Regions from separate parts of the Actinomyces slackii genome, predicted to be linked through region 2. Evidence: riboswitches for the same ligand, from Rfam matches in the RefSeq annotation. Region 2 holds a riboswitch; the other holds the start of a gene.
The links. Region 2 has a riboswitch for S-adenosylmethionine ahead of EL266_RS10850 (methylenetetrahydrofolate reductase). Riboswitches for the same ligand answer to the same signal wherever they lie in the genome.

Region 1: it holds a riboswitch for S-adenosylmethionine, as region 2 does, so the genes downstream of both, EL266_RS03055 (methionine ABC transporter ATP-binding protein) here and EL266_RS10850 (methylenetetrahydrofolate reductase) in region 2, are expected to answer to the same signal.

The regions. Positions count from the first base shown of each region.
Region 1 is NZ_LR134363.1:735,007-746,736, forward strand. It holds gene EL266_RS03025 (hypothetical protein) at 1-638, shown strand, start outside; gene EL266_RS13850 (hypothetical protein) at 690-1,247, opposite strand; gene EL266_RS03035 (IMS domain-containing protein) at 1,769-2,416, opposite strand; gene EL266_RS03040 (hypothetical protein) at 2,663-3,154, opposite strand; gene EL266_RS03045 (low molecular weight protein-tyrosine-phosphatase) at 3,735-4,286, shown strand; gene EL266_RS03050 (alpha/beta hydrolase) at 4,350-5,399, opposite strand; SAM riboswitch class I at 5,514-5,603, shown strand; gene EL266_RS03055 (methionine ABC transporter ATP-binding protein) at 5,651-6,694, shown strand; gene EL266_RS03060 (methionine ABC transporter permease) at 6,691-7,410, shown strand; gene EL266_RS03065 (MetQ/NlpA family ABC transporter substrate-binding protein) at 7,510-8,352, shown strand; gene EL266_RS03070 (DUF5979 domain-containing protein) at 8,831-9,400, shown strand; gene EL266_RS03075 (TetR/AcrR family transcriptional regulator) at 9,647-10,276, opposite strand; gene EL266_RS03080 (ABC transporter ATP-binding protein) at 10,423-11,307, shown strand.
Region 2 is NZ_LR134363.1:2,638,995-2,650,724, forward strand. It holds gene EL266_RS10835 (glycosyltransferase family 2 protein) at 1-778, opposite strand, end outside; gene EL266_RS10840 (hypothetical protein) at 775-1,029, opposite strand; gene hisD (histidinol dehydrogenase) at 1,350-2,690, opposite strand; SAM riboswitch class I at 2,835-2,919, shown strand; gene EL266_RS10850 (methylenetetrahydrofolate reductase) at 2,925-4,067, shown strand; gene metE (5-methyltetrahydropteroyltriglutamate--homocysteine S-methyltransferase) at 4,064-6,406, shown strand; gene EL266_RS10860 (hypothetical protein) at 6,617-6,922, opposite strand; gene EL266_RS10865 (right-handed parallel beta-helix repeat-containing protein) at 6,985-9,660, opposite strand; gene EL266_RS10870 (RNA-binding S4 domain-containing protein) at 9,884-10,123, shown strand; gene EL266_RS10875 (BCCT family transporter) at 10,107-11,730, opposite strand, start outside.

The sequences.
Region 1 (11,730 bases), 1.3 Mb from region 2:
TGTATACGGTGCGGCGATTTTCTGTCCTTAGTGGGGCGTCATTGTGTGTCCTTGCGCTCACCTCTTGCGTAGTGTCGGGTGATGGCGATGCCTATCGGACCGTGCCTCCCAGTGTTGCCGTTGAGGGGAAAAAATTCTCTTGTGCTGGCGTCCCGGATGAGTCGGTCGGCAAGATGTTTGACTCCGCGATCACCTACAGTGAGCGCACGCTATATTGGAAGCGTGACGCCGTTTCCTCGATTGAGTGCACCGTTAGTCGCGCCGACAGTGGCGGGCGGATCGCGGTATACGTGTCTTATGGTCGTATTCCTGACTATGGGGATCCGATCGATACGACAAATGCGTACCAAGCGCCAAATCGGGAGAACTTCTCGGTTCCCGGCGTCGAGGGTGAAGGGACCGTAGATACAGCTAAAGAGGGCGGGGGCGTCGCAGTGTTCCAATGTGATGGGCACTATGTGCTGGTGTCCATCTACCCCCGCCAGGAGGTCCAGGGCGACCTGAAGAGCAATATGGTGAATCTTGCGACGTCGATGACGCCGTGGGTGTGCGGTGGGGAGACGATCCCTGGTCGACAGGAGACCCTGGAGGAGCTGGAGCGCCCGAAACCGCAGTCGACACCCACGCAGGATGCGTAAGCGCGCCGCACAGCCAGCGGATAGAGCGTCCGGAGCGGGGTGCAGGAGATTTCAGTCGTCGTCGGTGGTGTTGAGGGTCTGGACCTCGGCGACGGGGATGGGGGTTTCGGACTGGGTGCTGGTGATGCCCAGGCTGCCGCTGGTTCCGTCGGTGGCCGTGAAGGTGGTGTGATAGTTGATGGTGGTGGTCAACGGGGTGGTTCCACCGAGGTGAGCGCTGGACCGGGTGAAGACGATGAGGCAGTCGGTGGTGTCCCAGTCGGGGGTCTGCGGAGTCCAAGGCTGACCGAAGCCGGTGCACTTGACCTGGGAGTCCGGAGCAGAGAGCTTCAGGCCGGTGGCGGCAATGGTGACGGTGGCCGTGGTGGAACCTGCGGTGGCGGAGATGGTGGTGGAGCGGACGGTGGCATCCGTGGCCCATACCCAGGTGTCGTAGCCGACCAGAGTTGAGCCCTGATTACCGATGGCGGGGTTGGTCTCGATAGTGGGTGTGGGGATGGTGGCGCTGGCCATCACCGCCCGGGCCAGAGTCTCCCCGGCGATGTAGGGCTGCGGCATGGGAGTGCCGGCAGGCAGCCAGACGTTGGGACTAATCGCGCTCTCACGCATGCCCAGCAAAGTCTGACGGTACTCCTCCTCTGATGCGGCGCGGCTGGGATCACAGTTGACTTTGTACCATCCGCCGTCCTGATCCCGACGATCCTCCCAATCGGCGTAACTATCAAACGCATAGATGAGAGCTCGCCCTATTGACACGCCAGAATTGCTTTTCTTGTCCTTCTCAATCTGCTCCTTGCGCTCCTCCATATTCTTGGCCACTTCTTCACCGCTGCCGACGTACTCGTACCAGCAGATCGGGTCGACGGCGATGCCGGAGACATCGACCGATGCACCTGTACCTGGAGCGGCTGATGTTGGGCTCCCGGAACCGTCGGAGACAACTGTCTCGGAGGCCTGGGCCTGAACCTCGATCGAGTCGGCTCCACCCCCGGACACGCTGCCGCCCGCATCGGAGTTTCCTCCACCTTTAGGTGACGCGAATGACGGTGCGTCAAAAATACTGCACACAAGCGCCGTGGCGGCGATAAGGGTCACAAAATATGTTCGACTAAGAGTTAGATGCTGACTTATCATGCGCATTCGTCTGTCCCTAATTCCTCACTCTTGCTGGCAAGCCATGTGCCGTTTTTCTTGACCATCTGATATGTTCGAGTATAGGCATGCTGATAACTTCGTGCGTCGACCTCGTCCCCTTGCTCGTTGACGACCTTCATTTTGGTGTAATCCGTGCACACTAAGACTTCTGCGGAATCATCTGCGGTGAGACTAACCGATGCAACACTGACGCTGTAGAAACCTGAGGCCCTCCAGCCTTGATTTTCGAACTCTGCGAAGACGTCTTGGTAGAGCTGGAGCTCCTCGCCAGTCATCGTGGCTTGAGTTTCCTCTGAGTTCTCCATGTTCATGAAAGCGAGCCATACCGTCTTGTCGAAGGCCATGAAATACATGAAGGCCTCCGCCTGCTTCGCGTCCATGTTCTCGGGGATGGAGACCACCTGATACCCGTTGTCCCAGTCCGACAGCGATTCCGTGGTGATCTCTTCGACTGGGGGCACGGAGACAGTGGGCGCGGCCGAGGGTGGAGGGGCGGTGCCCGCGGAGGTGGAGGCGGCGGTGCCTGGGCTTGCCAGAGATGGAATTGACGTCTGGCTCGAGGGCTCCTGGCCCGAGCAGGCGATCAGTGACGATGCGGCGACGAGGGAGCACAGGGTGACCATGCCGCGCCTTGCCTTTGTGCGCACGGAACCTCCAGATGCAAGGGTGCTGACGGTCTGCTGCGTCAACGATAAGACACAGTGCCCTCTGGTGCCATGGAACCAACCTGGGAAGTTCCTGAAATATTTGCAGGTGCTCCAGGGATCAGCCGATTGTCGTGGTCCCTGCCGTATTCCGCCCGCGCCCTCCATCGCCGACGGGAAACGAAGCAATCCCTGCGCTCCTAGGCCGAAGAAAAAGAAATCGTCTTATGAGGTCTCTGTGCCGGGAGTTTCTGTGGGATCAGTGGTTGCTGGTGCCAGGGGAGTGTTCAGGCCTGGGATCGGCTCGCCGTTGCAGGCCCAGGGGGTGATGGAGAGGGCAAGGTTGACCAGGTTGCCCTTGAGGTCTCCGCGCATCTTTCCTTTAGGGCTGATGGACGTCGCGATGAATGCATCGCCACAGGCGATGACGGCGGCCCCGCCGCCTTCCTTCGACGTGCGCACCTCACCGGTGGCTCCAGGAACGTCAGGAACAGGAAAAGATTCCTCGTATTCATCAGCGTGGTACATTCCAGAAAGATCCCACTTGTCCCAGTCGAAATCGCGGCCGAAATGAACGTAGGCGGCCCGCTTGGTTTCTTCTATTTCGGTACCATCCGCACCTTCAGCGCGAACTCTAATGTAGCATTCTATCTGCTGTACATGATCTCCATTTTCCCTACTTCCACTAAACAACTCGTAGATCGGATCTGAGAACATTGCCTCGATCGAAGAATCAGGTACCCCCGGGCAGTGAAATGAGGTCGAACTCGGGTCGACGGATGGTGACACCATCACGGATGGCGACGCCTCTACTACGCTAGGGGTAGTGCTAGGGTTAGATCTCTTAGTCACCAGGGAGCATGACGTCGTCAGAATGATCGCGCACCATATCGCGCAGTGCCTGACGAACTTACGAGGTCGCTGCGCCGTCATGTCCTCACTACTTCCTATAAATGTCGTATGCGCTGCCGTAGCCATCCGTGTAATTGTCTGTCATGACGTCGCCGACGTTTCCCTGCGCGCGCACGATCTGCTGGACCGCCTTACCCGGTACGCCACACTTATGAGAAAGGCTCGCTCTTCCCATGGCCGACGCGCCCTTGAGTAGTGGAACGGGAGTGCGGCGCGCCGAATGATCAGACGTGGTGACTCGATGCCGTGACCCGACGCTTGCGTCACCCGCACGTTACCGGGACTTGAGAGGCCATGCTGAGCGCTCCGATGAAATGTGGTGCAGGTCTCAGAATATCCCGACCCCGCGCAGCGTCGCCTGCCCTCAGCCTGCCACAATGGCGGCATGACACGCCTCAACCCTGAGTCCTCGTCGTCCCTGTACCGCGTCATCCTCGTGTGCACCGGCAATATCTGCCGCTCGGCCATGGCGGAGGCCGTCCTGCGCGATCGCCTGGCCGGACCCCTCGCCCAGCGCGTGCACGTCTCATCCGCCGGCGTCTCCGACGAGGAGCACGGCAACCCCATGGACCACCGGGCACGCCGAGTACTGGCCGCCGCCGACTACACCACCGGCCCCGCCGCCGAGGTCATCGACCACCACCGGGCCCACCGCATCACCGACGAGGAGATCCTGGGCTCCAACCTCATCCTGGCCATGACCGCCCGCCACGAGCGCGAGCTGCGCCGCCGTGCCGAGCGCCTGGGCGCCGACCTCACGCGCATCCGGATGTACCGCTCCCTGGACCCCGAGGCCGGCCCGGCCACCGACCTCGACGTCCCCGACCCCTGGTACGGCACGGAGGCCGACTTCGAGGACACCCTCGCCGTCGTCGAACGCGTCAGTGACGCCCTGGCCACCCGCCTCGCCGACGAGACCTCCACCGCAGCACCCTAAGTCTCCCTGAGGCGCCCGGCCCGGGCCCCTGCACTGCCGGTCGCCGCGCCCCAGCCCACCGCCTCAGCCCAGGCGGGCGGCCAACCACCCGGTCACCGCCGCGAAGTACTCCTCGCGAGCCCGCGGCCCCGACAGCGACAAGTCATGCACGCCGTCGGGAATCTGGCGCACCGTGACGTCATTTCCCAGGAACGGCGCCCGCGCGATCATCTGCTCCACGGACAGCACCACATCGCTGCGCTTGGCCTCCTCCAGGTCGGCGTCGGGCGAGCCGGTCGTCGTCGAGCAGCACAGCAGGATCGGCACCCGGATTCCCAGGCCGTGATGCACCCTCCGCTGCAGGCGCCGCACCCCCGCCAGGAAGCCGGCGCGCACCGGGAAGGCCGGGAAGGGCTTGAGCCTGAGATCCCAGTCCCACTCACCCGACCAGTCCCGGTGCAGCGCCTCGACATAGACATCCGGCTTGTCCCGACTCGCGCCGGGATCATCGATCACCCGATCGGGCCAGCGCCGCGAGATCAGATCCACCAGCGCCGAACCATAGGAGCGCACCAGGGCCGTGCCCCGCAGATCCAGCCACGGCGAGTTCAGCACCACCGCATCCACGGTCCCAGGATGATCCGCCGCCCAGATCACCGCCTGCAGGCCCCCGGTGGAGTGCCCGTGGAGCACCACCTCGCCATGCCCGTGCTCAGAGCGGATGATGCGCAGCGCCCGACGGATCTCCTCGGCATGGACGCGCAGATCCCGCACATCATGCGGGGAGGGGAGGCCGATGCCCGCCCGCCCGCAGGCCCGCAGGTCCAGGGCGTAGAACTCATACCCGGCATCCAGGAAGGCCTGGGCCATATGCGTCTGGAAGAAGTAGTCGCTGCGGCCGTGCAGGTGGAGCACAGCGCGATCATGGCGGCCACCGGCCTGACGCTGATGCACCAGAACCGCATGATCGCCCACCGCAGCCTCCGGTGCGGGAGTCACCGGGATGCGGCGCGCCACCCAGGGCTCGCCCAGGAGGTCGGGCTCGATCCCGGAGGCCTCGATCCGCTCAGGACGCGGGGGCTCAGTGGCTTCGATGGGCTCTGCGGGCTCACTCGGCATGGGGGGCACGGTCATGGAGTCAATACAAGCACGGGCCCGGCGCCCGCGCGTCCTGCAGGAGATGCGTGACTTTCGTCCCTAGCGGGCCTCTCGGCTTGCCCCCGGCCACCCGGCTGCGTACCTTAACCGTGACCATCCAGAGCAGCCGAGAGACCTGGCTCGACGACGCTGCAGCAACCCCCTTCGCGGTGAGGGTGCTTCCGCCAGGACCGATGGAGGAGCGCGTGAGCCAAACCAGGACCCCCGAGTCGCCCGAGGGCGCCCAGATCGACGACGCCTCGCAGGTCGAGGACTCCCAGGACAGCAGCCCCGAGGAGCCCATGATCTCCCTGCGCGACGTCCACAAGATCTACCGCCTGCGCGGCGGCATCGAGGTGCGCGCCCTGGACGGCCTGAGCCTGGACGTGGCCCCCGGCTCCATCCACGGCATCGTGGGCACCTCCGGCGCCGGCAAGTCCACCCTGGTGCGCTGCCTGACCTCCCTGGAGCGCCCCACCTCCGGCCACGTCCTGGTCGAGGGCAAGGACATGACCGCCCTGAGTCCCCGGGCCCTGCGCGAGGCCCGCCGTCGCATCGGCATGGTCTTCCAGCACGCCAACCTCCTGGACCAGCGCACCGCCGCCCAGAACGTCGCCTACCCCATGACCCTGGCCGGCGTCCCCTCCGGCAACCGCCACCAGACCGTGGCCCGCATGCTCGACCTCGTGGGCCTGGCCGACCGCGGCGACTCCTACCCCGCCCAGCTCTCCGGCGGCCAGAAGCAGCGCGTGGGCATCGCCCGCGCCCTGGCCGACGACCCCGCCGTCCTCCTGTGCGACGAGCCCACCTCCGCCCTGGACCCCGAGACCACGCGCTCCATCCTCGACCTCATCAAGAACGTGCGCGACACCCTGGGCCTGACCGTCATCATCATCACCCACGAGATGAGCGTGGTCCGCCAGGTCTGCGACTCGGTGAGCCTGCTTCAGGCCGGCCGCATCGTCGAGGGCGGCCGCCTGGAGGACGTCGTGCTCGACGTCGGCTCCCGGCTCTCCCGTGAGATCGTCCCCTTCCCCGAGGTCCCCGAGGCCGCCGTCGCCCACGGCGAGGCCGTCCTGGACGTCTCCATCACCGCCCACCCCGGCCAGCCCGCCGCCGTCGCCCTGCTGTCCATGGTGGCCGAACTCGGAGGGGACGTGGCCGCAGGAGTCTTCGAGACCATCGGCACCGCCCAGATCGGCCGCCTGGCCATCACCGTTCCCGCCGACGACGTCGAGCGCGCCCTGAGCACCATGCGCACGGCCGGCATCACCGCGGAGGCCCGCTCATGACCGCACTGACCCTCAGCGCCCACCAGCTGCTCGCCACGGCCGCCAATGACGGGACCTGGCTCAACAACCGGGTCCTGGAGCGCCGCCTCCTGGAGGCCATCACCGAGACCCTGCTCATGACCTTCGTCTCCGGGGCCCTGACCGTGGTCTTCGGACTGCTGCTCGGCCTGGCCCTGGTGACCACCGGCGCCCGCGGCCAGCACCGCAACCGCCCCCTCTACGAGACCCTGTCCCTCGTGGTCAACATCGGCCGCTCCATGCCCTTCATCGTCCTCATGGTGGCCATCGCCTCGGTGACCCGCCTCATCGTGGGCTCATCCCTGGGGTGGCAGGCGGTCTGCGTGCCCCTGACGCTGGGCGCCATCCCCTTCTACGCCCGACTGGTGGAGACCGCCGTGAACAACGTTGAGCACGGCAAGGTCGAGGCCGCCCTCATGATGGGGGCCTCCGGCACCCAGATCACCTGGGGCGTGCTGGTGCGCGAGGCCCTGCCCACCCTCATCCAGGCGGCCACCGTCACCTTCATCACCCTGCTGGGCTACACGGCCATGGCCGGCACCATCGGCGGGGGAGGCCTGGGCGACCTGGCCATCCAGTACGGCTACAACCGCAACATGTCGGATGTCATGGTCGTGTCCGTCGTCGTCATCCTCCTCATCGTGGCCGTCATCCAGGTCGTGGGCGACATGCTCAGCCGGCTGGTGGACCACCGCTGAGGCCGCCACCAGCCGGCAGCGCCCGCGCCCAGCGCCCCATACCCACTCCACCCGCATGCTCCACGCCCCGCCACGGGGCGGCCAGTGAAAGGAACACCCATGTCCGCAACCATGACCCGTCGCAACTTCTCCATCGCAGCAGTGGTCGCCGTCGGCGCAACCCTGGCGGCCTGCGGCCGCTCCGAGGGCGTGGGAGGCCTCAAGGAGGACGGCGGCACCACCGTCATCTCCGTGGGCGCCACCCCCCAGCCCCACGTCACCATCCTCCAGTACGTCCAGGACAACCTCATCGAGGGCTCCGGGATCAGCCTGGACATCGTTGAGATCAACGACTACCAGACCCCCAACACCTCCCTGGATGACGGCACCCTGGCCGCCAACTTCTTCCAGACCCCCAACTTCCTGGAGCAGCAGATCGAGGAGAAGGGCTACGACTTCACCGCGATCAGCGACGTCCACATCGAGCCCATGGGCCTGTACTCCTCCACCTACAACTCCGTGGAGGAGCTGCCCGAGGGTGGCCTCATCATCCTCAACTCCGACCCCGCCAACACGGCCCGCGGCCTCCAGCTGCTGGTCCAGGGCGGGCTCATCAAGCTCGACGACTCGGTGAAGATGCCCACCGTGGACGACGTGACCGACAACCCCAAGAAGTTCACCTTCCAGACCGTCGACGGCGCCCAGACCGCCCGCTCCATGCAGGACGCCGCCGCCGCCGTCATCAACGGCAACTACGCCATCGACGCGGGCCTGACCCCCAAGACCGATGCCCTGGTCCTGGAGGAGGCCGAGGGCAGCGCCCACATCAACCAGCTCGTGGTGCGCACCGAGGACAAGGACAACGAGCACCTCCAGAAGCTCGCCAAGCTCCTCAACGACCCCAAGGTCAAGACCTTCATCGAGGAGTCCTGGGCGGACGGCTCCGTCATGCCGGCCTTCTGAGGCCCGCCCCGCGACGGCGGGGAGCGAGCCGGGCCGCCTGCAGCACGTACAGGCGACCCTTGGCCCGCCCCGCGACGTCGGGAGCGGACGCCCATGCGGGGGTCGGATGCGCCATGAGCGGCCCATCCGGCCCCCGCGTCGCGCCTGCGGTCTCGATGCAGCGGCCAGGGCCGCCCGGGATGGGGCGGCCCTGGCCGCCATCCGATGCGGCGGATGCGGAGGGTCTGCGCCGTCGGGCAGCGAGAGGGGGCGCGCCGCTTTCTCCCTTTTTTATGGCTACTCCGCGTCACGGGGCCGTCTCGCCCCCGTCACGAGCCGGCGGCGCTATGAACGCCCAGATCATGAAGCCGTCACGGTTGCGTCAAGAGTTGAGCACAAGCGGAGAAGGCGCATTGTTGCGCGGAGTCTGGCGGGCTTAGCCTCTCGGTCCCCGATGCCGAATGCCTCAGGAAAGGGCCGTGAGAAAGGAGGGCGCATCATGGACTCGACTCAGACCCTGGCGGGGATGTACATCAGGCAGATCCTGGTCGTGTGCGCCGCCCTGGTCCTCCTGGCGCTCGGCCTGGCACTGATGCCCGTTCCCGTGCAGGCCGCGGGCGAGGGCACGCTGGAGGTCGGGGTCACCGCCAAGGGAGTCCCGGTGGCGCTGACCAGGGACTACGTCCTGGGATACACCTGCACGGACGGCCAGGAGGGCGTGATGCGCGTGCCGGGGACCGGGGCGCTGAGCGCCGTCGACGCCACCTTCCCCGTGGGCACCCGCTGCACCGTGGTGGCTGATGCCGAGGACCTCGACCTGCCCGGCTACACCGCGGTGGCGACGGGGGGAAGGGGCGCCCCGGCGCGCTCGGTGGTCATCGGCGCGGAGTGGTCCGGCAATACGGCGGCACTGGTCGAGATCGTCTATGAGGGTGCCTGCCGCGACGAGGTCGACCCCGAGTCCTGCCGGAGTGAGGGGACGACGGGATCGGGAACAGGGACCGGGGCCACGCCGACCGTTGAGGTGTCGGCGGAGATGGCCGAGCCCGAGCGCGCCCCCGCCCCCTGAACGGGCGGCTCCGAGCGGGTCAGTCACAGCGGGGCGGTCACGGCGGGGCGGTCACGGCGGGTCAGGCACGCAGCGGACGCCGATCTGCGTCGCGGACGAGGGTTCGCGTCATCCGACTGGGGTTAGCACAGGGGCGGGTGACGCAAAGTCACGTCGTCGACGCATACTCACGTCCTCTACGCAAACTCACGTCTTGCGCACCCGGGCTGGGCGCGAGTAGTACCTGGCCCTGCGAGTCGCGCACGGCTAATCCCGGATCCCGGCCTCGAGGACGTCCAGGGCCTCATTGATGAGCTGCGGGATGTCGGCATCCTCCTGCTGCCACCACTCCTCCAGGGCCAGCAGAAGCGTGCCTACCAGCGCATTGACCTTGATGGTCAGCTCCGGGCCCGCCTCCACGCCCCGCCGCCGAGCCACCTCCTGGGTGATGACTCTGACGGCGCTGCTGGCCTCGATCATCTGCTGGGCCCAGATGCTGGGCTGCTCGCTCATGTAGCGGGCCCGACGCCGCCATGCCGGGTCCTCGCGCAGGCTCTGCGCCATGGCGTCCACGGCCTTGCGGGCGGCGCCCACCAGGGAGAGGCCCTCGTCGATCCCTGACAGGAAGAGATCGGCTGCGGACTGGTCGTACTCGTCGTGGACGATGAGCCTGTCCTTGGTGCCGAAGTACCGGTACACGGTCGACGCCGAGGCCCCCGCCGCCTTGGCCACCTCCTCGACTGTGACGGCGTCGTAGCCGCGCTCGTCGAACAGGTCCAGGGCCACGGTCTGGATCTGGCGCATGGCCTCCCGCTTGGCCCGCTCGCGCAGGCTCAGGTTGGGCGCCGCATGCCGGTGCTGCGCCCAGTCCTCATCCCTGCCGGTCTCCTCGCTCACGCGGGCAGTCTACGAGGTTCCTCCCGCGGAGCCGGCAGTCCTCAGCGCCCATGCGGGCCGCTGAGGAGTAGGGCGAGTGCGGTGGTCAACGTCGATGCGCGGTGATACGCTCATATGTGACAGTCACTATCAAGTTGGAGGTCACTGTGAATTCGGTTGTCCGTTTCGACGGCGTCGTCAAGACCTACGGTCGCCTGCGCGCCCTGGACGGCTTCGACCTGGAGGTGCGCCCCGGAGAGATCCACGGCTTCTGCGGCCCCAACGGCGCCGGCAAGTCCACCGCCCTCCGCATCCTGCTCGGACTGGCCCGCCACGACTCCGGCGTCGTTCAGCTCTTCGGCTCAGACCCGTGGCGGGAGGCCGTTCCCCTCCATGCCCGCCTGGCCTACGTGCCAGGGGACGTAGGCCTGTGGCCGGGCCTGACCGGAGGACAGGCCCTCGACATCCTCACCCGCCTTGGAGGGGGCCACAGCCCGCGCCGCCGCGATGAGCTCCTGGAGCGCTTCGCCCTGGACCCCACCAAGAAGGCCCGCACCTACTCCAAGGGCAACCGGCAGAAAGTCGCCCTCATCGCCGCCTTCGCCGCCGACGTCGAACTGCTCATCCTCGACGAGCCCACCTCCGGCCTCGACCCCCTCATGGAGGACGTCTTCCGCGACGAAGTGCGCCGGGCCGCCGAGCGCGGCACCACCGTGCTCCTGTCCAGCCATATCCTCACCGAGGTCGAGGAGCTCTGCGGTCGGGTCACCATCATCCGCGATGGCCGCACCGTGCGAAGCTCGACCCTCGCCGAGATCCAATCCCTCACCCGCACCGCCATCGAGGCTCGCACCCGCGAGCCCGTCGCGCTCGACCCGGCCCTGGGCGCCGAGCTCTCCAATGCCGGGCGCCACCTGCGTGTCGAGGCCCCCACCGCTGAGCTCGACACAGTCCTCACCCAGGTCCTGGCCGCCGGCGTCGAGCAGCTCAGCGCCCGGCCTCCCAGCCTGGAGCAGATCTTCCTCGAGCACTACGAGGTCGACGCCCGATGACACGCCTGGCCGGAACCCCCACCCTCATCCGCCTGGCCGCCCGCCGCGAGATCATCCCCACCGCGGCATGGGCCGCCCTGCTCGCCGCGCTCCTGGCCGCAACCACCCGCTCCTTCCGCGACACCATGTCCACCCCCCAGGCCCTGGCCGCCTACAGCGCCGCGATGAAGGCCTCTCCTGTTCAGCGCTTCTTCAACGGCCCTGGGGCCAGCCCGGGCGCTCGTATCGACAGCCTGGGAGGCGTCGTCGTCTTCGAGATCGGCGGGTACCTCCTGGTGCTGGTGGCTGCCCTGTCCCTGCTGACCGCCGTGCGCCACACCCGCGCGCTGGAGGCCGAGGGCGGTGCCGAGCTCCTCGGAGCCGGTCGAGTGGGCCGCTGCGCTCCAGAGACTGCCGCATTCATCGTCGTCGCCGGGCAGGCCC
Region 2 (11,730 bases):
CCAGGTCGAAGTCCTCGGTCAGGGATCGGGTCCAGGGCCGCGGGCCCAGGGCGTTGAGGGCCGCCAGGCGGACGAACTGGGCGTTGCCGCCCATGCCCACGCTGCCCAGGCGGCGCCGGCCGCGCTGGAAGACCTCGGTGAACACGACGAACTCCATGTCCTGCATGCGGGCCAGCAGGGAGCCGAAGCGGTTGTTGATGCGCACGCCCATCTGGACCGCCCCGACCTCCTGGGAGGCGAAGGCGCGGTGGGCGTCGGCGATGGCGTGGGGGTCCAGGCGGCCGTCGGCGTCCATGACCCCGACGATCACCTGTCGGGCGGGCATGGCCGCGTAGCGGCGGCGGATCAGGTCCAGGGCGTCGTTGAGGGCCTCGCCCTTGCCCAGGCGGGCGCGTGGCGCCACGCGCCTCATGACCTCGACTCGGGGGTCGCCGCCGATGAGCGCCTGCTGGGCGGTCTCGTCATCGGAGCCGTCGTCGATGACCAGGATGCGCAGGTTGGGGTCGGTGATGGCGCTCAGGCGCGCCACGCTGGCGCCGATGACCTCGGCCTCATTGAGGCAGGGCATGAGGATGACGATGTGCAGGGGCGGGGTCACGGCGGGGGCCGAGCGCCGGGGCTCGGAGCGGGAGGCGATGAGCAGGGTCAGGGCGTAGAGCAGGGACAGCGCGATCATGGCCAGCGCTCCCCACCAGCCGATGCGGTCCAGGGCCGTGGGCAGGACCTCCAGCAGGTCCTGCGTCCGGCCTGCGGCGCCGACCGCTCCGAGCGGAGTCATCGCGCCGCCAAGGCGAGTAGGCCGCGGCGCGCGGGCAGGCTGTGACGGCCCACCACCGCTCCCCTGCGCGCCACGGCCGTCCTGATGGCGCCCACAAGGTTGGCGATCAGGAAATAGGCCAGGATGACGGCGAAGCTCAGGCCGGCGATGTCGATGAGGATGCGGGCGATGAGTCCGGGCACGGAATCGGAGGGAACCGCGTGCCACAGGATGAAAAGTCCGGTACCAGTGGCGAGTGGGGAGTAGTGCATGTCGGGCCGTCCAAGTGGGAATCGGGGGTACGGGGGCGGCGCCGCGGTGCGGCGTGCCAGGGGGACGGGATGTGGGAACTCATCCCGCGGGGCACGACGCACCGCGCGTCATACCGGAATATAACGATACCGTAACGGATAGCGAAACTGTGAGGATCAACCGTGATCGACTTCACTCTTTAGAGGAATCCTCAGGACCATCAAAGCGGTCCTGAGGGTACCAGGAGAAAACGCCGCGCGGCCCATCGCCCACGGCCCGGGAGCGCGCTGAGACGAGGCGGTCCCGGGGCTCATCGAAGCGGCGGGACCGCCGGACGGGCTCAGGCCAGTCGGGCCCGGACCGCCTCGCCGTGGGCCGGAAGATCCTCGCAGCGGGCCAGGGCCTCCAGCGGCTCGGCCAGCCCCGCCAGGGCATCGGCGCTGTACTCGATGATCTGAACGGGCTTGAGGTAGGCCATGACGGACAGTCCCGCGGCGAAGCGGGCGGTGCCGCCGGTGGGAAGCACGTGATTGGAGCCCGCCAGGTAGTCCCCCAGGGGAACAGGGCTGTAGGGGCCTACGAAGATGGCTCCGGCATTGCGAATGCGCCGGGCCACGGCCGGGGCGTCGGCGGTGTGGATCTCCAGGTGCTCAGCGGCGTAGGCATCGGCCACGTCCACGGCCTGGTCCAGGTCGCGCACCAGCACGATGGCCGACTGCGGGCCGGCCAGCGCCGTGGCGGCGCGCTCGGCGTGCCGGGTGGCGGCCAGGCGCTGGGCCAGGGCCCGCTCGACGTCGTCGGCCAGCTGGGGGGAGTCGGTGATGAGAACCGATCCGGCATTCGGGTCGTGCTCGGCCTGGGAGAGCATGTCGGCCGCCACGTACTGCGGATCGGCGCCTGCGTCGGCCAGGACCGCGATCTCGGTGGGGCCCGCCTCGGCATCGATGCCCACCACTCCCAGCACGGCGCGCTTGGCCGCGGCGACGTAGATGTTGCCCGGGCCGGTGATGACGTCAACGCCCTGGCACAGGACCGGCCCCGCGGCGTCGGCCCGGTCGACCTCGCTGACCGCCTGGGCCCCGTAGGCGAGCATGGCGATGGCCTGGGCCCCGCCGACGGCGTAGACCTCCTCGACTCCCAGCAGGGCGCAGGCCGCCAGGATCGTGGGATGGGGCAGGCCGCCGTGCTCCGCCTGGGGCGGACTGGCCAGGGCGATCTGCTCCACACCCGCCACCTGGGCGGCAACCGCGTTCATGACCACCGAGGAGGGGTAGACGGCCAGCCCGCCGGGAACGTAGAGACCCACGCGGCGCACGGGGACCCATCGCTGGGCGATGATGCCGCCCGGGACGATCTCGGTGGAGGCCTCGGCGGGGAGCTGGGCCGCGTGACCGGCCCGGTTGTGCTCGATGGAGATCTCCAGGGCCCGGCGCACGGCGGGGTCCAGCGACTCCAGGGCCGCGGTGATGGCCGCGGGCGGCACGCGCAGGTGCTCGGGGACCACGCCATCGAAGCGCTCGGCCGCGTCTCGCAGGGCCTGGGCGCCGCGAGCGCGCACATCGGCCAGGATCGGCGCCACCTGGTCCAATGCCGCGCTGACATCGAGGGCGGCCCGCGGCAGGGCGGCCGCCAGCTCGGCGGGGCTCAGGTCGGTCATGCGCAGATCGATGCGGTTCAGCATGGCCCAAGCCTACTGAGCGCCTCACGGCCCAGCGACCTCGGAGCCGGCCGGGCAGGACGGGCAGGGTATCATCCCGACCCAATGGACGGATTTCGCGATGTGGGATGGGTGACCGCCGTCCCGGTCGGCCTGCATAATGTGGCCCCACCATCCAGAGCGGCCGAGAGATCTGGCTCCATGACGCCGCAGCAACCCGGGCCACGGGTGCTTCAGCCAGGATCGATGGAGGAGAGCATGGCGCACCCGCAGCCACCGCACAGCCCGCCGGCGCCTGTCGCCGCCACGGTGCGCCCCACCCTGAGCATGGAGCTCTTCCCTCCCCGCTCCGGTCCGGCTGCCGCCGCCACCTGGGGTCGCATCGACACCCTGCTGTCGACCTCACCCGACTTCGTCTCAGTGACCTATCGTCCCAGGTTCGTCACCGATCCGCGGGACGATGAGGGGGGCGCAGGGGTGCGGGTGGTGCGCGAGCACAACCCCGCCGAGGATGTGGTCGCCCATGTCCTGGCCACGAGCAGGGTCCCCCTCATGGCCCACCTGACCTGCATCGGCTACCGCAAGCGGGACGTGGTCGAGATCGTCACCCTCTTCCTGCGCATGGGGGTGCGCCGCTTCCTGGCGCTGCGGGGCGATCCTCCCGCCGGGACGGCCGCGGACGAGCTGGCCGGGGAGCTGGCCCACGCCGATGACCTGGTGCGCGTCATCCGTGAGGTCGAGGCCGAGTACTTCGATGATGGCCGGCAGCATGTCACCGTGGCGGTGGCCGCCTATCCGGCGACCTCCGATCACGCCCAGGCCATCGAGGTACTGGCCGCCAAGCAGGACGCCGGCGCGGATATGGCCATCACCCAGGTCTTCTACGACTCCCAGGACTACGCGGCCCTGCTGCGGGGAGCCACCTATGCCGGCATCACCATGCCCATCCTGCCCGGTCTCATCCCCTTGACCGACCTGGGGCGCCTGACGCGCCTGGAGGCACTGACCGGGGTGCGCGTGCCGGCGCATCTGCGCGATGCCCTGGGATCGGCCAGTGGGGCCAGGCTCGTGGGCCGCGGCCTGGACGCCACCCTGACGCTGGCCACCGAGCTCCTGGCCGAGGGGGCGCCCGGCCTCCACCTCTACACCTTCAACCGCACCCGTCCGGCGCTCGACGTCGTCAGCCACCTGCGGCTGGGAGGGATCCTGACCGGCTCACCCCCTGATCCGCAGATGCGCGAGGCGATCGAGCGCGGCTACCTGCAGGCCACGCCGGGCGGAATGCCGGCCTTCCTGCAGGAGGCGCACAGCCCCCTGAGCCCTCCCAGCGCCTCGAGGCCGGGGCATCCCGGCACGGCCTCACTGTCCGTTAGCACCTCCACCGTCAAGGAGACCGTATGACCACCGCTTCCCCACTGCCCTCGGCCACCATCCTGGGATACCCGCGCATCGGCCGGGATCGTGAGCTCAAGCGCGCCGTGGAGTCCTACTGGAAGGGCGCCATCACCACCGAGGAGCTGCGCCAGGCGGCCACGGGGCTGCGGGCGGCCACCCGGGAGCGCCTGGCAGGCCTGGGGCTGTCCGAGGACTCCTCGATCCCCGCCGACTTCACCTTCTACGACCAGGTCCTCGCGGTCACGGCCGCCCTGGGGGCGGTGCCGGCGCGCTTCCGCGACCTGCTCAATGCCCAGGGCGCCCTGGACCTGGATGGCTACTTCACCCTGGCCCGCGGCCAGGGCGACCGGCCGGCCCTGGAGATGACCAAGTGGCTCGACTCCAACTACCACTACCTCGTGCCCGAGATCGATGAGTCCACTCCCATCGATTATGTCGAGGGCAGCCTCGCCAGCCAGGTTGTGGAGGCCGCCCAGGCCGGCGCCGGCAGCACGGCCGCCGTGCGCCCGGTGGTGGTGGGCCCGGTCAGCTATCTGCTCATGGCCAAGCCCACCGATGAGGCCGCCGAGGGATTCGAGCCCCTGGACCGCCTGCCCGATGTCCTGCACGCCTACGGTCACCTCCTCATGGATCTTCAGGCCGCTGGCGCCTCCTGGGTGCAGTTCGACGAGCCGGCCCTGGTCGCCGACTCCTGGTCGGTGGGACGCGAGCGCGTCCTGGCCGCGGTGCGCGAGGCCTACGCCTGGCTGGGAGCGGTTGTCGAGCGCCCCCAGATCCTGGTGGTCGGCTCCTACGGCGATCTGGGCGATGCGCTGGGCGCCCTGGCGGCCTCGCCCATTGAGGCGGTGGGCCTGGACCTGGTCGCCGGAGGGGTCCCCTCCAGCGAGGACCTGGCCGCCCTGGAGGGCAAGTCAGTGGTCGCCGGCGTGGTCTCGGGCCGCAATATCTGGCGCACCGACCTGTCCGCCGCGCTGGAGCGGCTGGAGGCCCTGCGCGAGGCCCTGCCCTCGGGGACCCCCATCACGGTGGCCACCTCGACCTCACTGCAGCATGTCCCCCATGACGTGGAGCGTGAGACCGCGATGGATCCGGCGATCCGCTCCTGGCTGGCCTTCGCCGACCAGAAGGTCGAGGAGGTCCTCATCCTGGCCCGGGGCCTGGAGCAGGGCCGCCAGGCCATCGCGGCCGAGCTGGACCAGGACGCCGAGCTGCGCGCCCAGCGCGCCGCCCACCCCGGGGTCCAGCGCCCCGAGGTGCGCCAGGCCGTCGCCTCCATCACGGCGGCGGATCGCACCCGGGAGCCCTACGCCACCCGCAAGGCCGCCCAGGAGGCGCGCCTGGGACTGCCTGAGGTGCCCACCACCACCATCGGCTCCTTCCCCCAGACCGCCGAGATCCGCAAGGCGCGCGCCGCCCACCGCCGTGGGGAGATCGACGAGACCGCCTACCAGGAGGCCATGCGCGCCGAGATCGCCTCGGTGATCGCCCTCCAGGAGCGGATCGGCCTGGATGTCCTGGTCCATGGTGAGGCTGAGCGCAACGACATGGTCCAGTACTTCGCCGAGCTGCTGGAGGGGTTCGTCACCACCGAGCACGGCTGGGTCCAGTCCTACGGCTCGCGCTGCACCCGCCCCTCGATCCTGTGGGGGGATGTCGCCCGGCCCGCGCCCATGACGGTGGCGTGGTCGTCCTACGCCCAGTCCCTGACGGATAAGCCCCTCAAGGGCATGCTCACCGGCCCGGTGACGATCATGGCCTGGTCCTTCGTGCGCGACGATCTGCCCCGCGCCCAGGTCGCCGATCAGCTGGGGCTGGCCCTGCGGGCCGAGGTCGAGGACCTGGAGGCGGCCGGGATCGGGGTCATCCAGGTCGATGAGCCGGCCATCCGCGAGACCCTGCCACTGCGGGCCGAGGACCGCCCCGACTACCTGGAGTGGTCGGTGGGCTCCTTCCGCCTGGCCACCGGCGGGGCGGCGCCGTCGACCCAGATCCACACCCACCTGTGCTACTCGGAGTTCGATGTGGTGATCGACGCCGTCGACCACCTCGACGCCGACGTGACCTCCATCGAGGCCTCCCGCTCGCGGATGGACATCCTGCCGGCCGTGGCCGCCCACGGCTTCGAGCGCCAGCTGGGCCCGGGCGTGTGGGACATCCACTCCCCGCGCGTGCCCAGCGCTCAGGAGTGCACCGAGCTGCTCGCCCGGGCCGTCGATGCCCTGGGGGCTGAGACGGTGTGGGCCAATCCGGACTGCGGGCTCAAGACCCGCGGATACGAGGAGACCGAGGCCAGCCTGGTCAATCTCGTGCAGGCCGCCGCTCACATTCGCAGCCAGGGCGCCTGAGCTCCGAGAGCTTCTCAGGGCTTTCGAGGGCTGGGGCCTGGCGCACAGGCCCCAGCCCTCGACTCATGCCCCGCGCGCCTCATCCGGCGTCGCGGGCAGAGCGGTGCTCGGCGATCCGCCCCCGGGGCCTGTCGATCATGGCACCGAGGGCGCGGGCAGGTTGAAGGCCGCCGGGTCGAAGGCCGCGCCGGTGGGCGAGCAGAGTCGTTCTCAGGCCTCGTCCTGCCAGTACTCCCAGCAGGCCCGCCGCTGGGGGACGGCCCAGGATCCATCGGGGGTCCCCACCTCTCCGGTGCTGGCCGACACGACGAGGGAGGCGAGATCCGGCTCGCCGCGCGCCTCGCAGTCGTGGCTGATCATGTGCAGCAGCGGCCCCATATGGCGGGCAAGGACGGCACCGTCGATCGACTGGCTCAGCTCCCCGTACGTGATGACCTCCCTGTGCTGAGCGACATCAATGAGGACGCTGCGGGACAAGACGACGGCGCGCGCCATCCGGCTGGTCAGCCGGTGCATCCGTTGACCAACCGGATAGCGCGCGCCGATGACGATCGCCAGGTCGTCCTCTGGCGAGGAGGTCACCTGCCCGCCATGCGGCGCCGGTGGATCAGCGCCCCGACGCCCAGGACGATGGCGGCCACCGCCGCGATGATCAGGCCCGGGTTGGCCAGGCCTGCCCTGGCGAGAATGCCGGGCTTGGCGCTCTGCTCGGTGTCAGCAGCCTTGGCATCGGCCGTGTCGACGACCGCCGTGACCTCGCGGCCATCAACAGTGACCCCCTTGGCGGAGGAGTTGGAGGCGGTCTCCGCCTGGACCTGCCGGCTCTTGACCGCTGCGGTGTCAGTGCTTCCGGGCGAGCCGGCATCAGAGTTCTGAGCGGCGCCGGCAGCCTGGGTGTCGGTCTGCGCGGCAGAGCCACTGCCACCGGCCTGTGCACCAGCACCGGCCTGACCGGACTGCTCACCAGCACCGGCCTGCTCGCCAGCGCCGGCCTGCTCACCAGACTGCGCGCCAGCACCGGCCTGGCCAGCCTGCTCACCGGCACCAGCCTGGCCAGCCTGCTCACCGGCACCAGCCTGGTCAGCCGCCTCACCGGCCTGCTCGCCAGCACCGGCCTGCTCGCCGGACTGCTCACCGGCACCAGCCTGATCGGCCGCCTCACCGGCCTGCTCGCCAGCACCGGCCTGCTCGCCGGACTGCTCACCAGAGGCCGAGGCGGTCTGAGCCTCCGCCTGCTGCGGGGCCGCCGGGCTGCCCGCACCGACGCTCGCATTGCCGCCATCCCAGGCAATATTGACCAGGGCACCACGATCAACCGCGACGCCGCCGGTGACACCGATCTCGCTGGCCACGTCGTTGGGCAGGGCCTGGCCGGTGCCTGCGGCGGGGCTGCCGTCCTTGAGGTGGAAGTCCGAGGTCTTCCAGGCCGTGGGGTCCTCCGACTCGCGGACGAAGATCGGGTTCTCCGCGCGAGTGCCGCGCAGGTCGAGGCCGTTGGCCTCCTTGCCCTGGGTGGTCACCTTGGCATCGCCGGTGAACTCGGAGAGCTCAGGGGCGTTGATGCTCTGCGTGGCCAGATCGGCGCCCCAGTTCCACAGAACTGTGGTCGAGGGGTTGCCATTGGACTGGGGGCGGTAGTAGACGTTGTGGTCGATCGCGGAGATCATCTCGTTGGCGTAGACGGCCCTGGAGCCATCGTCGTTGGACCCACCGGTGACCTGGAGCATGGCGGAGAAGCGCCAGGGGTCGCCCGGCTTGGGCTCGGTCTGCTCCGAGGACAGAATGTTGTTGTTGATGACCACGCCCGTGGTGTCCCAGGACAGGCCTTGCTCGGCGCTCCAGGGCTGGGTCTGGGCGCAGCTGCCGTCCCCGCGGCGGGCGTTGCAGCCGTCGGAGCGGGAGTCCTCCTGAACCATGATGCTGGTCAGGGCGTGGGAGATGGTGTTGTTCCAGACCTTGGAGCGCTCCGAGCCGGAGATGTGGATGCCCACACCGGCGCCCTCGATGATGTTCGAGGCGATGAGGTTGTCCGCGGAGACCTCATCGAAGATGGCCACCGGGACGTTGACGAAGTAGTTGCCCACGACCTCGGAGTTCATGACCCCCTCGTCGAACCAGACGCCGGCGCCGCGCTTGTTGGCGTAGACGGTGGGCTGGGAGATGTCCTCACCGGTGTGGGAGTAGTCCACCGTGTTGAAGGCGTAGCGGATGTCCTTGGCGTGAGTGATCTTGGTGTCCGCCAGGGTGCAGTACGCACCGCAGTTGGTGGTAATGAAGCTGGAGGTGTTGTTGGCGGTCCAGTGGTTGCGCTCAACGGTCACGCCGTTGGAGTTGTTGATGCCGAACCCGTTGGCGCCATTGTTCTCGAAGCGATTGCCCGTGACCACCGCATTGGTGGAGTCGATGACCTGCAGGGCGGCGGCGGTCGAGGAGTAGCGGAAGGTGGAGTTCTCCACGCGCAGGTTGGCGCCGGCCACGACGGCCATGCCGCCGCCCGAGGCCGTACCGATCTGCGGGTCCTTGTAGTCCCAGCGCTGCACGGCGGAGTACTTCTCCACCACCAGCCCGGAGATGGTGACGTTGTCCGCCGTCACTGACAGCGCGCGGTGGTGCTGGACGACCTCGACGTCGTGCTTGGCCGGGTCCACGCCGATGACGTAGGAGGTTCCGGTGTGGGGCTTGACGTTGTAGCCCGCGCGGTTGTTCTTGGGGTCCTTGAGCGTGACGGGGTCGGGATCGTCGACGTAGAAGCTGGACTCGTTGACCTCGCCGCGGCTGGCCACCTGGGTCAGGGGCTTGCCATCGACGAAGACCTGCTCGGGGTGGGCGGCCATGCCCTCGACGGAGGGATCGGAATTGATGGTGCACACCGTGCAGAAGCGGACCATGTCATGTCCGGTCGCCCAGGTGCCGTCCCCCTTGGCGCTCCAGGACGAGGTGTTCTTCGCGCCCGAGAGCACCGGCGTGGCCCCCTGTGCGGCCTTGATGCTCACGCTCTTGTCGATATAGAGCTCGCCCTCGCGGTACGTGCCATCGGCCAGCTCGATGGTGTCGCCGGCCGAGGCCGCCTTCACCGCGGCTCCGATGGTCTGGTAGGGGCTGGCCGCCGACCCGTCCCCTGAATCGGAGCCTCCCTGAGCGGATACATGGATTGTGCCCCCTCCTGGATCTGCCGCTGCTTGTGGTGCGGCAACTGCGGCCACTGCCAGTCCAAGTACTACAACCGCCATCTTGGCGACGAATAGACGCATCATCGAGGTCTCCTCATTGTCGTGTGACGGCGTCACCATATCGTGATGTTCAGGGCATGGGGAGTTGTGCCCATCACTCACCGGTTAGCCACAGACTCCTCTCTGGTTATTCTCAGACCGAGGGTCCATGAGGGTCACGCGAAGCAAAGTCGCTCGAACGCTCGGCCCATGCCCCCGTCGCCTCGCGCACTGGAACTCCTCTCGTCACACCTGTCACAATGGACTCATGACACATGTGATTGCCCCGGAGGTTCCCGTTCGCGGAGAGATCAAATTGGGACAGTTCCTCAAACTCGCCGGACTGGTCGACGACGGCGCCGAGGCCCGCATCGCCATCCAGGGAGGCGACGTCACCGTCTGCGGCAGGGTGGAGACCCGTCGGGGTCGCCGGCTGGTCGACGGCGATCTCGTCGTCGTCGACCAGCCCAGCGGTCCGGTGGGAGCCGTCGTCAGCTCTCAGGGATGACCTGCTCCTCCGACTGATCCTCCCCGCTGTCGCCATCGCCGATCGAGGTGGAGGCGTGCAGCTCGATGCCCTCGACGTTGTCGTGCACCTCGGTGGCCGAGGACACCGAGTCGACCAGCACCTGGCTCGCGAGCTGATGTCGCAGCAGGAGCGGATCATTGGCCAGGTCCTTGTAGATCGAGATGCACAGCAGCAGCATGACGATGACGAAGGGCAGGGACGAGACGATGGTGATGTTGCGCAGCCCCGTGAGCACCTCGGCTGGCTCGTTGCCGCCCGCCAGGAGCATGGCCGCCGAGACCGCGCCCGTGGCCACGCCCCAGAAGACGACGGTCAGGCGCGAGGGATCGGCCGCGCCGTTCTCCGAGAGCCCGCCCATGACGATGGAGGCCGAGTCGGCACCGGTGACGAAGAAGATCGCCACGAGAACCACGGCCAGGGCCATGAGGATGAGCAGGACCACGTAGGGCACCGGCACCGCTTCGAGCAGCGTGAACAAGATGGTGTCGAAGTTCAGGTCCGGGCCCTGCTCGGTCTGACGCACGAGCATTCCCGTGACGTCATTGGCCCGCTCGGCCCTCTCCTGCAAGCCGATCGCCCCTCCGCCGAAGATCGCGAACCAGATGAGCGAGACCAGGGAGGGGACGAACATGACCCCGACGATGAACTGGCGCACAGTGCGACCCCGGGAGATCCTGGCGATGAACATCCCGACGAAGGGCGTCCAGGAGATCCACCAGGCCCAGTAGAAGATCGTCCAGGAGGACAGCCAGGAGGCCATGTCCCCCTCGCCATCGGCCGCCGTGCGCGAGGCCATGCTGGGAAGCTCGGAGATGAAGCTGCCGATCGCCGAGGGGATGATGTTGAGGATGAACAGCGTGGGCCCGCCCACGAAGACGATGATGGCCAGAATCACCGCCAGCACCATGTTGATGTTGGACAGCCACTGGATGCCGCGCTCGATCCCTGAGACGGCCGAGGCGACGAAGCAGGCGGTCAGCACCGCGATGATCGCCACCAGCAGGCCGGAGCCGACCTTGTCCACGATATTGGCGGCCTCCAGGCCCCCGCCGATCTGCAGGGCACCCAGTCCCAGGGAGCAGGCCGAGCCGAAGAGTGTGGCGACGATGGCGAGGATGTTGATGATGCGCCCGCCCACGCCGTCGACGGCCTGACGCCCGAACAGCGAGGTGAACATGGCTGAGAAGAGCTGGGAGCGGCCCAGGCGATAGGTGGAGTAGGCCATGCCCAGGCCCACCAGGGCATACATCGCCCAGGGGTAGAGCGTCCAGTGGAACATGGCGGTGCCCAGGGCGATGCTCGCTGCGTGGGGGGTCTGGGCCTCGACGGTCTCAGGAGGCGGGGACATGTAGAACCACAGAGGCTCACCCACGCCGTAGAAGATCAGACCGATCCCCATTCCGGTGGCGAACATCATGGAGATCCACGAGCTCGTTCGGAACTCGGGCTCCTCGGCGTCACCGCCCAGGGGGATCTGCCCGAACCTCGATGCCGCGATGAACACGACGAAGACAACGAAAAGGCTGGCCGACACCACGAACAGCCAGCCGAAATTAGAGATGACTCCCTTCAGAGCCGCGGAGGAG